2 regions of the Paenibacillus borealis genome follow, and region 1 is predicted to be linked to the other one. Evidence: predicted binding sites of a transcription regulator. Region 1 holds the regulator's gene; the other holds the start of a gene.
What was found. Region 1 encodes LexA, which represses DNA repair genes until DNA is damaged. Its sites were predicted from a motif close to CGAACATATGTTCG; they were not measured.

Region 1 (7,542 bases):
ATAAACTGCTCCAGATGACCGACTGAAGCCTTCATCACTTCGGCGCTTTGCAGTACTTCAGCCACAATCAGCTCATTGTTATTGAATAATCTGCCGACTTCCGACATCCCCGCCATCAGCGGACCATTAATTATCTCAAGCGGACCGGATAACTTCAAGGCTTCGTCCAGGTCAGGAATGAGACCTTCCTTAGTTCCCTCAACGACATACGAAGCGAGACGTTCTTCCAGCGAGAGATTGGATATCTTCTCTTTCTTCTCGACCTTCTTACCACGGAAAGCCGCTACGAACGCAGATAAAGTATCGTCATTCGTATTATAAATCAGCTGTTCGGCAAGCTTGCGTTCCTCTTCAGGAATGGAGGCATAACGCTCCACCTTCTCCGTATTCACAATCGCATAATCCAGCCCGGCTTTGGTGCATTCATAGAGAAATACCGAGTTGAGCACTTCACGGCCTGCTTCCGGTAGTCCAAACGACACATTGCTTATGCCCAGAATCGTATGAACGGAAGGCAGAGCTTCCTTGATCAGACGGATACCGTCAATCGTCTCTTTAGCAGAACCGATATACTGCTCGTCGCCTGTTCCGACAGGGAATACAAGGGTATCAAAGATCAGATCTTCAGCGGCCAGCCCGTATTTGTTCACCAGCAGATCGTAAGAGCGTCTGGCAACCTCCAGCTTGTCCTTAGCCAGAATCGCCTGTCCGGTTTCATCAATTGTGCCCACGACGATGGCAGCACCGTATTTATGAATCAGCGGAGTTACGAGCTCGAATTTCTCTTCACCATCTTCAAGGTTAATGGAGTTAATAATCGCCTTCCCTTGGCAATATTGCAGGGCCAGATCAATTACCTTCGGATCGGTGGTATCGATCATCAGCGGGACTTTGACTTTCTTCACTACCAGTTCCAGGAACCGTTTGATATCCTCCGTCTCATCACGGTCAGGGTCCTGTACGCAGACGTCAATGACCTGCGCTCCGCTCTTCACCTGGGCGCGGGCAATCTCTGAAGCTTCCTCGTACTTACCTTCGACGATCAGCCGCTTGAACTTCCGCGATCCCAGCACGTTGGTCCGTTCACCGACCATATAGGGACGGTTGTCACTCTCAATGTACACTGGCTCAATGCCGGAGAGTGCCGGCGGATGATTGCCCTCAAGCCCGCGCGGCGGATAGGCCGACAGAGCTTCAGCCATCGCCCGGATATGATCCGGGGTAGTGCCGCAGCAGCCGCCGGCAATGTTCAGCCAGCCCTTCTCGGCGAAGCCGGCCAGCTTACGGGCAAGTGAATCTGGAGATTCATGGTAGTTGCCGTTCTCGTCCGGAAGCCCGGCATTCGGATAGCAGCTTACCGCTGCTGAAGAAATGGCCGACAGCGAACGGATATGATCGCGCATGAATTCGGGTCCGGTCGCACAGTTTAATCCGACGGAGATCGGCTTAAGATGCTCCAGCGAAATGTAGAAGGCCTCGATGTTCTGTCCCGCAAGCGTAGTCCCCATCGGTTCGATGGTACCTGAGATCATCACCGGCAGTGTAATTCCGCTTTTCTCGAAGGCGTTGTGGATGCCTATGCTTCCGGCCTTCACATTCAGCGTATCCTGGGAAGTCTCCAGCAGCAGGGCATCTACCTTGCCGTCAATCAACGCGACCGCCTGCTCCTCATAGCTGTCCACAAGCTCCTGGAACGTGACTCCCCCGGTTACAGAGAGCGTCTTCGTGGTCGGCCCCATTGCCCCTACAACGTACCTAGGGCGATCAGGTGTATCATATTTATCTGCGGCGTTACGCGCAAGTCTGGCAGCCTCCAGGTTAATCTCCCGGGCCCGCTGCGGGATATCATATTCTGCAAGCACCACAGAGGTGGCGCCGAATGTATTGGTCTCAATCAGATCCGCGCCGGCTTCCAGGTATTTCTCATGAATATCCTGAATCACCTCCGGCCGGGTAAGCACCAGCATTTCATTACAGCCATCCAGCTCATCCCCGCCGAAATCATCTCCGGTAAGCGGCACCTGTTGAATCATCGTGCCCATGGCTCCGTCTAGTATCAGTATGCGTTGCTGCAAGCTTTCAGCAAGTGTGAATTTGGCCACTTTCAATCCCCCCAGTAAAACATTAGAGTAAGTTTAGCAGAATAAAGGGAATTCGGAAAGCCTTCCTTTCCACCCTGCATTATTAGTATTGATTGTTTAGCTACGGCTCATCAACTCACTATGGCTGCACCGTGAGTTCTTTAGACGGCATGGAGTGCTGCGTCCGGGCAGTAACATGGGAAGTGACCGTATAGCTGCCGGCTTGCTCAAATGTACGTTCACTTACATAAGCTCCCTCTCCGTCACTGGCCCCTTGCAGCTGAGTGCTCTTGCCGGGCTCTGCATTATCTGCAATTTCGAAAATTACTTCTTTGGCATCCTCTACAACTTCGCCGTCCTGACTAACGACAGCTTTAAAAGTAACCTTGTCGTTAACCGATATTTCTTCCGGGCTCCAGCTTAACTCCACCTTGATTGGTACCATTGAGGAATCAGCAGCTGCATGCATATGCATATCCTCTTCATTATTCCCTGAACAGCCGGCAAGCGTTATACCCATAACCATGCAAATGAGACCTCTGCGCAATCTTGGCTTAATCATCTGGAGCCCTCCCGGTTCTTCGATAGATTCATCTTAACGCTGACAACGAAAGTCAGATCGCTTTCTTTCTTATTATACACATTTTATTCAACTTGTCGGAAATAAGCTTCGTTAACCGCCCTATTTCATGAGAATAGTCATATACATGAACTACATTCGTCCCTATCAATGTGGATATATCAAAAAAGCCAATACCCTGCGAGAGGATACCGGCTTCATCTAATTCCGTTATAGGGAGTGCACCAATGGCAGAAGCTCCGAAAGATGGCTGATCTGATGATCCGGAGTAATGTCCGGGTCAGAGGTCTTGCCAGTCCGGTTGATCCAGACCGTCGTTAGACCCGCAGTCAGTCCTCCGAGAATATCAGTTGTAAGCTTATCTCCGACCATGATCCCCTGCTCAGGCGCAATATCCAGCAGTCCGAGCGCATGCTCGAAGATAGTCTTGTCCGGTTTCCCTTTGCCGAAGCTTCCGGAAATGACAATATGGTCAAAATACGGAATAAGCTCAGGTACACCATCAAGCTTCTCCTGCTGGAGTGCCGGACAGCCATTCGTCAGAAGCAGCAGCTTCACCTTGCCGCGCAGCTCATCCAGCACCTGAAGCGTCTCTTCGTATATATAGGGACGGCTGCGGCGCTCAGCGGCGAATTTGTCAGCAAGGCGTGCCGCCAGCGCTTCGTCTTCCACTCCTAGGGAAGCCAGCCCGCGGCGCCAGGATTCGATGCGGTAGGCCGGAGCCAGTTGCTCCAGCTGCCGGAATTCCGGCTGTTCTCCAGCAGTAAAATTGGCCCATAGTGCCTCAAATGGATTGATCCCGATCAGCTTCGTGAACGGAAATGTCTCGTAAGACTCATACAGCGCACGTGCTTCTCTGCGCACCGCCTGCTCAAGCTCTTGCGGATCAACGGAATCCCCTGCAGCCTCAGAGGCGTAGCGGAATGCTTCTTCCACACTTCGATCATCCCATAGCAGTGTATCGTCAAGGTCAAATAGTACGGCGGTAATCGGCATTTCGTTCTCCCACTCCCTATGCTGGTCTATCTTACTATTCGTGCACTACTTCAATGTTGTTGTTCTTGCCGAATTGCTCCAGGCGTTCAGCCATAGCAGCAGTGTCATAACGGTTAATCAGCTTGGAGAAAATCCACTGCTTGCGCTTGCCTTTATACTTAATGGTGACCACGCTGCGCGACAAGGTAATCTTCTCGATTTCCGCCGCAGGCAGAAAGCGTTCACGGTTGTATTTAATAGTAGACAGGCGGGCACGCTCAACCTTAAGGAACGGACGGCGGAAGAATAACAGCGCGGCAAGCAGGAAGTACAGTACAACCCCCAGCCAGTTGGCCAGAATCCCGCTTCCTTTAGCATCATCAATGGAACCGACTACCCAGAACATAATACCAAGCAGTAATAACACTACTGGGAATACAATATTCCGGCCTTTAAAAATATCGACGCTCTTTGCAGCAGCTTTGGAGCTTGCCCCGTAAATCGTCTCTTTCCCCTGCTTCTTTCTTTGCTGATTAACTTGCTTGGTGTTGCGTTGAACCATTCTTTCCCAAGAACGGGCCATGTTAGTTCCCCCTAGTCATCCTGTATTATCTATGAAAAGGCTGCAGACTAAGCTTTACGTCCGTTGTTGCCTTCTTCATGCTCCGGATTATCCACAATTTCAATGGTATCAAGCTGGGCCCGGAAGTTGCTGCGGATGTTGCCCAGATAAATCTCGCGAAGCTTGGCACGTTCTGCCAATTCTTCCTCATTCAGGCCGCCGTTCTTATGTTTGCGTGCCAAATCATTGATGCGTGCGACCAATTCGTCAATATTCAATACTTTCCCCTCCCCTATAAATTCATTCTAACTTTGCCATGAGAAAAAGAGCTTGTCAAGGTCTACCCCCTGAAAGCTCTCCGAGTCGAACACCACTATGCTTCTTTCACTTAATATACCGGCACGGACAGTATATCTCCGGACTTAATTCCACTGTCCTTCAGACCATTTGCCTTCTTAATTCCTTCTATATATACAGCAGTCTTCATATCATCCGGTTTATTCTTCAGCGCAATGCTCCACAAGGTGTCTCCGTGTTCAACCACGATCCGCTTCTCCGGCTTCATTAAAGAGACAGAACCGGCGAACACATTCCCCACTATTGTAAATCCGGAAATCATAAGCAACAGAACCAGAGTAATCTTAATGAAGCTGATCTGGCGGAATAAGGTTGTGAGTGCAGACAGCAGATGAAGAGTCTTATCTTTGAACTTTCTCATTAGAATATGGGGTAATGGATTACCGGGAGCGGACACCTTGACATCCTCGTTGTAGATACTGTTGTATGTGCTGTATTTTAACATTAATATCGACCTCCAAACACTTGTTCTTACTTTCGAAAATAATATAACACGAACATGTGTTTTGATCAATAGTTTTTTCGAACAACTGTTCCCTTAATTATCTGGCCTGCAATTTCCTCATTTTAGAACTTATGTTTGTACGAACGGCAGTTCTATGTTATAATTTTCCCAAACATAGTATATGGGGTTGATTCCGATGTCAAAGATTTCGAGTCGCCAGCTGGCGATCCTGGAATTTATACGTAACGAAGTCCGCAGCAAGGGTTATCCTCCGTCTGTTCGGGAAATCGGCGAAGCTGTTGGCCTGGCCTCCAGTTCTACAGTGCACGGTCATCTGGACCGGCTTGAGAAGAAGGGCCTGATCCGGCGCGATCCTACGAAACCGCGTGCGATTGAATTGCTCGGTCAGGAAGATTCAGAGAATGTACATCAATTCGTCCAGACGGTTACCCGTATCCCTGTAATTGGTAAGGTTACTGCTGGTGTTCCCATTACTGCTACAGAGAATATCGAGGATTACTTCCCGCTACCTACTCATTACGTAGGGGATAACAAGGTATTCATGCTTTCTGTACTCGGCGACAGCATGGTTGATGCCGGTATCATGAATGGCGATTACGTCATCGTCCGTCAACAGCAAACTGCCGACAATGGTGACATCGTTGTTGCGATGACCGAAGAAGATGAAGCAACCGTTAAGACCTTTTACAAAGAACGTGATCATATCAGGCTGCAACCGGAGAACCCGGCTTATGAGCCTCTCCGCCTTAACCGCGTTACTATTTTGGGCAGAGTCATCGGATTATTCCGCGATATCCATTAATCCTTTCTCCTTCATAATTAGGCTGCTCCGCATGAAGCGAAGCAGCCTTTTTCCTGGTTTTATCCTGTTGAAAATGCGAAAAATGCCAAAAAACCAACATGCAAACATTCGTTCCCGTGTTGGTTTTTCGGCATTTTTTCTCCCGAACCGCTTCAGCCATCCGCACATATCCTGATTACAAAGGAGTGCTGATCCCCATGCCCAATTATCGAATTATTGTCGACCTCTCACAGCGTATGCTTTACCTGCTCGATAATGACACCGTAACCAGAGGATTCCCTGTCGGCATCGGCAGGATGCTGACCGTTTCGCCCATAGGAGAATATACGATCATTAATAAGCAGCCCAACCCGGGTGGACCGTTCGGAGCTTTCTGGATGGGTCTGTCCAAGCCGCATTACGGGATTCACGGAACCAATGACCCTTCCTCTATTGGCCACATGGTCTCCCACGGCTGTATCCGCATGTATAACCAGGACGTGGTCGCTTTGGCTGCAATTCTCCCCATTGGTACCCGTGTGACCATTAGGGAGTAGCCGCCCTAGTGTACACCCGCCGGTTCCGCAAAACATGCTGCGCCTGCCTGTATGTCCACGCGGAACAGAAGAACCCCTTTGGCCAAAATTCGCCAAAGGAGTTCTTCTGGATAACCTATTAAACAGTTTGTTCGTAGCCAAGCTCTTCCAGAATACTTTCAGCCAGACTCCACTGCTCCGAAAATGAGTCTTTGCTTTTTTTGGCATAGACTACTGCGCTCTTGGTTACTTTCTCGATTAGCCTGCGTCCCTGCTCTTTGGTGATGGAGACTTCCATCCCGGAGCGTCCCACCACCTCAGACAGACAAAAGAATGCAATCCGCATGGCGTAATTGTCCCTGCTGAGGAAATAGAACAGATGGGGAACGTTTTTCAGCAGCCGGTCAACCCAATTCGTAATCTCCCGTACCTGATAGACCTCCCTGCGATCCTGCTCATAGCCATTGAAAATGATTGTAATTTTGCCCTGCAGCTTCTTTTTCTCATATTTCTTGAACTCACGCAGATAGTTCTCCAGCCGTCCCTTCTCCACATCTTCTCTGGAGACATTCAGCACGGTCGTACCGGCTGCCTCCAAGTCAGGTGTCCCTGCCGCGATCTCAGCTTCTCCATCAATCAGCGGTTCATTATAGTGTAATTCCGGTAATCCCAGACGCTGGCGTAATTGATCGTCCATTCTTCTCACCTTCCTAATCAAGCTCTTATGCAGCTTGTTCATCATGTTATCCTGATATGTATTTCCGTAATCGCATACATTACATCATTTAATTATACTCCGCCCCTTTCACAGTCTCAATCACAAGCAAAAAGACATCCCGGAAGGATGTCTTTGACTGGATACATATCCTCTGACTGACTACAACACGCTGCGTAACAACCGGATAGCAATAGTGTTTAAACGAATCGCTTCACGGATAGATGCTCTGGCAGCCAGCAGTTCTCTTCTGGCACGCGTGCCGCTTGGAATTCTGCGCAGATTCTCATTGATTTCTTCAAGTCTCTCCAGCAGAATTGCTCTTTGTGTGAGCAGGGCATTAATGGCTCTGCGGATTCTGTTTCGTTCTCTTTGCGTCATCATTACACCTCTTTTACGTTTTATAGTATAAGAAATGCAAGGATTTGCTTCGGAGACTGTGTGATTTGGCAGTAATATTATAACTAGCTTTCTTTGACCTTGATGGAG
Region 2 (7,542 bases), 3.7 Mb from region 1:
GCTGTCTTCGACACCATTCTGAATGACCGTCAGAAGATCAACCTGATTGTATCCTCCAAGCACCCGCGTCCGCAGTGGTTCTCGGCAGATGAAGCTCAGGAACTGGTGGACAAAGGCCTCAAAATCATTGACTGGGCAAGCACCGACAAGGGCGGAGAGCCGGATGTGGTTATTGCTTCGTCGGGTACAGAACCTACTATGGAGAGCCTGGCTGCGATCTCAATCCTCCATGAGAAGCTGCCTGAACTGAAAATCCGCTACATTAACGTGGTAGATCTGCTGAAGCTGAGAAGCCGGAAGCTCGATCCGCGCGGCTTATCTGACGAGCAGTTTGATCAATTTTTCACAAAGGATAAACCGGTCATCTTCGCCTTCCACGGCTATGAAGGCCTGATCAAAGACCTGTTCTTCGACCGCCACAACCATAACCTGCATGTACATGGCTACCGCGAGAATGGCGACATCACTACACCGTTCGATATGCGTGTACTCAACCAGATGGACCGCTTCGACCTCACGAAGGAAGCTGTGCTGAGCTTGCCGGATGCCGGCAAATATCAGAATATCGCTGATGAAATGGATGCTATGGTGAAGAAACATAACCAGTACATCCGTGAAGAAGGCATCGATCTTCCAGAGGTTGAGAACTGGGTATGGAAGGCTTTGAACTAATTAACGTTCAGACGTGTAAATTGAATTAATTATAGTAAGCTCTCAAGAGGGAGTGCTCCGGGTAGTCATGAAAATGGCGGCGGGGCACTCTTTTTGTGCTGGATAATATGAAGCGGCCGGGTCTGCCTGTTAGAGAGCGCTTTGTCAAAAAAAGCTGCTGGACTCGAACGATCGGAACCTTTGACGAATGAAGGATTTACGGCGGTTTTTAGACTATACTAGTATAAAGCAAGGCTATTAATATTTTGGATAATCAGGAGGCTGCAGATGAAGAAACTGAATAGGTTCATAGCTCCTCCTCTTCAATTTGAGGTGTTAGAGCATGACCGGGTAATTGCCAAAGTGAAACTGGATTATATAAATCAAACCGTTGAAGTCTGGCAAGATGATAAGGTTGAGCCTGTTTTTTTGCCTTTTCCGGGTAAAGCTAAGGTCTCCGTTGGGGATGTGCTGGACTATTTCGAGTCCCGCTGTGTACCGCGTACCCGGCATCACATCGATGAAATACTGCAATCCTTGGGGCTGCAAGAATATGTTCCTACCGATATTGTGAAAAAGACGCATGGCGTTCTGTATGATGATTATGTATGGATTAGATTCTCTGATGAGGAGCTGAAATGTGCGGATGTCCATCCCCGTTATGCAAGTGAACAAGGAGTCCCGTCAAACCTTTGTCAGCAGCAGTAAAGGTGATCAAATGAAATGGAAAATGGGATTATCCATTAAGTATGAGTATTTGTTTGTCTGAGTGAAGCCCGGAGCGAGCCGATGCTCTCCGGCGGCTCCTGCTGTAACGCCTTCTTGCGCTGCGCAGCAGCAAGTGCAGGGACGCCATTGCTGCCGTTCATCTCAACCATATGCTTCCAGTAACGCTTGGGCATCAGCGAGGAGCGCAGGCGTTCGTTGCGGCGCTCCTTGATTCCGATCGCGTGATAGAACCCTGTCCACAGGCGGCGGTAAGCCTCCTCAGCTTCATCCGGCTCAGGCGGGGTCCAGCCGCTTAACGGAATGATAGCCTCCCGTCCGGGTTCATGAATCAGCGCTACTTCATGAGTCTGGTCGTAGATCATGAAGCTCTCGCCCTGGAACCGGTCGCAGAAATGCTCCTGAATGACCGGAAGGATGTATCCCTGGGGTTCAATAACCGCGGCCATGACCGGACCGTATACGGAGAAACGTACAAAACCCAGATACAGATGACCTTCCCGCCGAAGCTGCTGAACCGCCTTCTGTAAGGCGTGCACCGTATCATCGGCCAGCATATTCATCACCTTGCGGCCATGCTTGAAGCCGAGATACAGGAAATTCAGCAGCAGCAGCTCCTTCTCCGGTGTGTTTGACCAGAACCCCAGACGGACCAGTTCCTCTGCTTCAGGAGAAATACGGAGCGGAATGGACTTAAGGACTCTCTCCGCCTTATGCTTGTCAGTTTCTATCCACTTCGATTCCAGCAGCAGGCCTTGCTCTTCACCTTCCGAATGAACGGCCAGCGGAATCTCCTTCCAGGTATAACTCTCAAATACACAGCACAGCAGGCCCTCAAAGCTGCCATCATAGGTATAGGCCAGTGCGGACGGCTTGAACATCAGGCTTCCGCCCCTTTCTTGAATTCCGCCCATCCTCCTGCAGCCGGCAAGGCCGCTGCGTAGTGGTCGTCGAACAAGGTCAGCTGCTCAACCTGGGCCGGCTGGTAGGGAGCCAGCTGCTGCCCGGACATCAGCGAACGAAGCAGGGTATGCTCACTGACTTTCAGCCCTTCCAGCGGTTTGCCCTTGCAGGTGATGAAGAATTGGGCCCGCTTGAGCACGACGCCAAGCTTCTTCAGCGCATGGAAATCCAGCGTCGCCGCCCGTCTTGCCTTCACAATCCGCTGAGCACTCCTTACCCCGATGCCGGGAACACGCAGCAGCATTTCATACGGCGCACGGTTGATCTCCACCGGGAACTGCTCCCGGTGATTGACGGCCCAGCTGCATTTGGGATCGAGCAGCGGATTGAAATTAGGCACGGCTTCATCCAATAGTTCATTGGCCTGAAAACCGTAGAAGCGCAGCAGCCAATCCGCCTGATAGAGCCGGTGCTCCCGCAAGAGTGGCGGTTTGGTATCGAGGGAGGGCAATAGCGAATCCTCAATTACCGGAGTATAGGCGGAATAGAATACGCGCTTCAGGCTGTATTTGCGGTATAAGCCTTCCGTCAAATTCAGAATCTGGTAATCCGTATCCGGCGAGGCGCCTATAATCATCTGCGTACTCTGGCCGGCGGGAGCGAAGCGGGGGGCATGGTTATATTTGACGATATCAGAGCTATTCTCCTTAATCTTATCTTTAATCAGCCCCATTGGCTTCAGGATGGAGATCTTGCTCTTATCAGGAGCGAGTATCCCGAGGCTCTCCTGCGAGGGCAGCTCGATATTGACGCTCATGCGGTCAGCGAGCAGTCCGAGTCTGGACAGGAGGACATCGTCGGCTCCGGGAATGGCTTTTACATGAATATAGCCGTTGAAATGATACACATTCCGCAGCAGCTCCAGCGCCGATATCAGTTGCTCGGTTGTATAATCCGGATTACGCATAATCCCTGAGCTGAGGAACAGCCCTTCTATGTAATTGCGGCGGTAGAACTGCATGGTAAGATCCGCGATCTCTTCGGGAGTAAAAGCGGCCCGGCGGACGGGATTGGATTTGCGGTTGACACAATAGGCACAATCATAGACACAGGCGTTGGTCATAAGCACCTTCAGCAGTGAAATACAGCGGCCGTCCGCCGCAAAGCTGTGGCAGATACCCATTGCAGCAGTACTGCCTAAACTTCCGGCCTGGCCTTTGCGGTCTGAACCGCTTGAAGTGCAGGCCACATCATATTTCGCTGAAGCGGTCAGAATCTCAAGCTTCTCCATAACATCCACGGTCGCAATCCCCCTCATAGAGGAAAGTATATACCGAACATGTGTTCTTGTCAAAGCGTTGCATTATATGCCAGTTACCCGGGCCGAAATGTATGCGCATTCCTTAGTATGCTATAATAGTTTTTAATGGTTCATAGCATTTAGAACTGTACTGTTTCTGAAAATTGGGTTAGGAGTGTTGCTGGAAATGAGAGGATACAACATTTGGCGGCCGATTATGCTGATTGCGGTTGCGCTGCTTACGAGAACCTTGGTCTCAAGTATTTGCCTTATGTTTGGGATGTCGCCGGAGTCGGCAAGCAGTGTTGCCATGCTGGGTATGGTCGCTGCTGCGCTTGTGATGTATAACCGTATGATGAAGAGCCGCCGCCGCAAATAAATAGAAGGTCCGTAAGTTCCCCGGGTGAAACGAATCATAAGTGAGACATTTGAAGACACCCGCACAGGTGTCTTATTTTATGTTTTGGGAAATTAACATTTCCCCAAAGTATAGTTAAATCCAAAGAAGCAGCTAAAAAGCTCGAAACAGCATTGGAGGGGGCGGCTGCGCCGGCGGCCAGAAATAGATGAATTTTCTCCACTTGCTAATGAACGTAGGAGCCTTTGCCAAGCAACAGTTGGAAAATCAGCACTTAATAGGCTGCAAATAGATCAACTGGATGATACGATACCCCTTGACCGCCATTGAATGCCACTACTAATTACAATGGGGAATTTAGCCGGCAACGGTGATCGAGGAACTAATCTAATTTAGTAAGGTGCTGATTCGCCCTCCGGGCGATTTTGTTCTTTAGAGGGGTTCCGGGCGAGAGATAGCGGCTGCCCGGTTTTGCTTTTTAAGCTGCAGAGCTTGTATATTAGGGCTGTAGCTTTTATTCTTAGAAGGATATGCTATATAAATAACAACAAAGGTTCAAGATATCGTGAATCCCGTAAGGGAGAAGGCTATCTATAGAATCAATACACGTTGGGAAATGAACAAACAGGAGGAAACCAATTGAGTACACAGAATATCGGAGTGCCGCTAGAGGGTTTTGCAGAATTTAGCCGGGTAGTAGCCGCAGAAGGCGCGGTGTTGCTTAAGAATGAGGGGCAGGTGCTTCCGCTTGGAAACGGCGAGAGCGTTGCCATTTTTGGCAGAATCCAAGTGAATTACTACCGCAGCGGTACAGGATCGGGCGGAAGTGTTCATGTTGCATATACTACCAACCTGCTGGAAGGTCTGCGCAGCAAGAAGAACATCAGCGTTAATGAAGAACTGGCAGCAGCATACGAGGAATGGATCGGACTTAACCCGTTTGATGACGGCGGAAAAGTATGGGCGGCTGAGCCGTGGAACCAGAAGGAAATGCCGCTTACGGATGAGCTGGTGAAGAAGGCGAGAAGCCAGTCGGCCAAGGCTGTTGTAGTGATTGGACGTACCGCCGGTGAGGATCAGGACAATGCCGATGCACCGGGAAGCTACCGGTTGACGGAAGATGAGAAGGCTATGCTTACGCAGGTTACGGCTCATTTTGAACAAACTATTGTTGTGCTTAATGTCTCGAATATTATGGATATGAGCTGGGTTAACGATGCCGGCTATGTACATCCTATTTCTGCGGTGATCTATTCCTGGCATGGCGGAATGGAAGGCGGCAATGCAATTGCCGATGTACTGGCCGGAGAGGTGACGCCAAGCGGTAAACTGACGGATACGATCGCGTATTCCATTGAGGATTACCCGTCCACAAGCAACTACGGCAATGAGTTCAAGAACTTGTATGAGGAAGATATCTATGTAGGATACCGTTATTTCGAGACCTTCTGTCCGGATAAGGTTCAGTATGAATTCGGCTATGGCATCTCCTACACCACCTTCAAGCTGGAGCCGGAGGAAGCAAAGCTGGTGGACCTGGCGGGTGAGGCACACATTCAGATCGGCGTAACTGTAACCAATACAGGGGATACCTACTCCGGCAAAGAAGTGGTGCAGGTGTATTATGAAGCGCCGCAGGGACAGCTGGGTAAACCGGCCAAAGCGCTGGCGGCATTCGGGAAGGCCAAGCTGCTTGAGCCGGGAGAGTCTCAACACCTTACGGTAAGCTTCCCGCTCCATTCTCTGGCTTCGTATGATGACGCCGGAATGACAGGGCACCCTTCCGCTTATGTACTGGAAGCTGGAACCTACCGTTTCTATGTGGGAACCAGTGTTAAAGCCGTGACGGAAGTTAACGTTGATGGACAAGCTGGTTATGTTCTGGATGAGCTTAAGGTTGTAGAGCAGCTGCAAGAGGCGATGGCGCCGACCGAAAGCTTCAAGAGAATGAAACCGGGGGCCCGGAAGGAAGACGGTTCTTATGAACTGATCTCTGCTGAGGTGCCGGTACGCAAGGTAGATATGGCAGCGCGGATTGAAAGCAATCTTCCGGAGACGCTGGTACAGACCGGTAATCAGGGCCATACGTTGAGAGATGTTCATGAAGGTAAAGTCAGCATGAATACGTTCATTGCCCAGCTCAGCGACCAGGATCTGGCGGCCATTGTCAGAGGCGAAGGAATGAGCAGTCCGCTGGTTACGCCGGGTACGGCTTCGGCCTTCGGCGGAGTCAGCGACAGCCTGTTCAGTTACGGCATTCCGGTTGCGGCTACAGCAGACGGCCCATCCGGTATCCGGATGGACAGCGGACAGAAGGCGACCCAGGTGTCGATTGGAACCCTGCTTGCCGCTACCTGGAACGCAGAGCTGGTTGAAGAGCTGTATGTCATGGAAGGCCAGGAATTATTGCGCAACCAGGTGGATGCTTTGCTGGGACCGGGTCTTAATATCCGCCGCAGTCCACTGAACGGGCGTAACTTCGAATATTTCTCTGAAGACCCGCTGATCTCCGGGATCTTCGCTGCCGCGTGCACGCGCGGTATTATGAAGGGCGGCTCCAATGCCACGCTGAAGCATTTCGCCTGCAACAACCAGGAGAAGCACCGCAGCAAAGTTGATGCCGTGGTATCTGAACGCGCGCTGCGCGAGATTTACCTGAAGGGCTTCGAAGTCGCTGTGAAGCAGGGCGGCGCGAATTCGATCATGACCTCCTACAATCCGGTCAACGGCCACTGGGCGGCTTCCAACTATGACCTGAATACCACGCTGCTGCGCGGTGAATGGGGCTTCCGGGGGATCGTAATGACCGACTGGTGGGCGATCATGAATGATGTCGTGAATGGAGGCACTGCGGACCGCAAGAACACGAACTGGATGGTCCGGGCACAGAACGATTTGTACATGGTAGTATCCAATTATGGTGCGGAAGTCAACGCCTATGATGACAATACGCTTGAATCATTGGAGAATGGAACGCTCACCCGTGGCGAGCTTCAGCGCTCGGCCATCAACATTTGCGAATTCATCATGCAGGCACCGGTCTTCTCCAGAAAGCATGAGATCGTAGAAGCTGTCGATACATTTAAGGCAGATTCTTCCCTGGTGGCTGAGCAGATTCAGGTGCTGAGCCAGAACGCACAGATTGCACCTAGTGTGTCTGGACCAACCTATATCCAGGCGGATGAAGCCGGTGAGTACCGGATCTTCGTCAGCATCATGTCCCCGGAACCCGAGCTTGCCCAAAGCGCCTGCAACGTGACCCTGAACGGACAGCCAGTGACCACCATTCAGACGAACGGGACAGAAGGCAAATGGATCAGACAGAAGCTGGTTAAGATCGGACTTGAAGCTGGTCTGTATGAAATGAAGCTGGACTTCGTCAAACCAGGCCTGGAGATTGAATGGATTGAATTCAAACAGGTGTAACAGCTTTTAATTTCAGGACACCCTCCGGGGTGTCTTTTTGCGTCCGCATACCTGCAGCACTGCCGAATAAAATAGGGGTATAACTGCTACTATGAAGGGGTGAGCATGGAAGGATGCAAATACATGTGGTGCAGCCGGGACAGACGCTGTATGGAATTGCAGAAGCTTATGGCGTGAA

Region 2: a site for LexA is predicted at 3,615-3,628, ahead of PBOR_RS01085 (putative DNA modification/repair radical SAM protein). Genes of this name have one in related genera too.

What each region holds. Positions count from the first base shown of each region.
Region 1 covers NZ_CP009285.1:4,673,276-4,680,817, forward strand. The annotation lists gene metH (methionine synthase) at 1-2,042, opposite strand, end outside; gene PBOR_RS19505 (FixH family protein) at 2,221-2,643, opposite strand; gene PBOR_RS19510 (HAD family hydrolase) at 2,872-3,657, opposite strand; gene PBOR_RS19515 (hypothetical protein) at 3,692-4,219, opposite strand; gene PBOR_RS19520 (DUF896 domain-containing protein) at 4,267-4,476, opposite strand; gene PBOR_RS19525 (LysM peptidoglycan-binding domain-containing protein) at 4,587-4,916, opposite strand; gene lexA (transcriptional repressor LexA) at 5,197-5,823, shown strand; gene PBOR_RS19535 (L,D-transpeptidase) at 6,021-6,359, shown strand; gene PBOR_RS19540 (hypothetical protein) at 6,478-7,035, opposite strand; gene PBOR_RS19545 (hypothetical protein) at 7,216-7,437, opposite strand; gene PBOR_RS19550 (hypothetical protein) at 7,518-7,542, opposite strand, start outside.
Region 2 covers NZ_CP009285.1:222,173-229,714, forward strand. The annotation lists gene PBOR_RS01070 (phosphoketolase family protein) at 1-672, shown strand, start outside; gene PBOR_RS01075 (hypothetical protein) at 940-1,359, shown strand; gene PBOR_RS01080 (TIGR03915 family putative DNA repair protein) at 1,395-2,291, opposite strand; gene PBOR_RS01085 (putative DNA modification/repair radical SAM protein) at 2,258-3,571, opposite strand; gene PBOR_RS01090 (hypothetical protein) at 3,768-3,959, shown strand; gene PBOR_RS01095 (glycoside hydrolase family 3 C-terminal domain-containing protein) at 4,578-7,364, shown strand; gene PBOR_RS01100 (glycoside hydrolase family 18 protein) at 7,478-7,542, shown strand, end outside.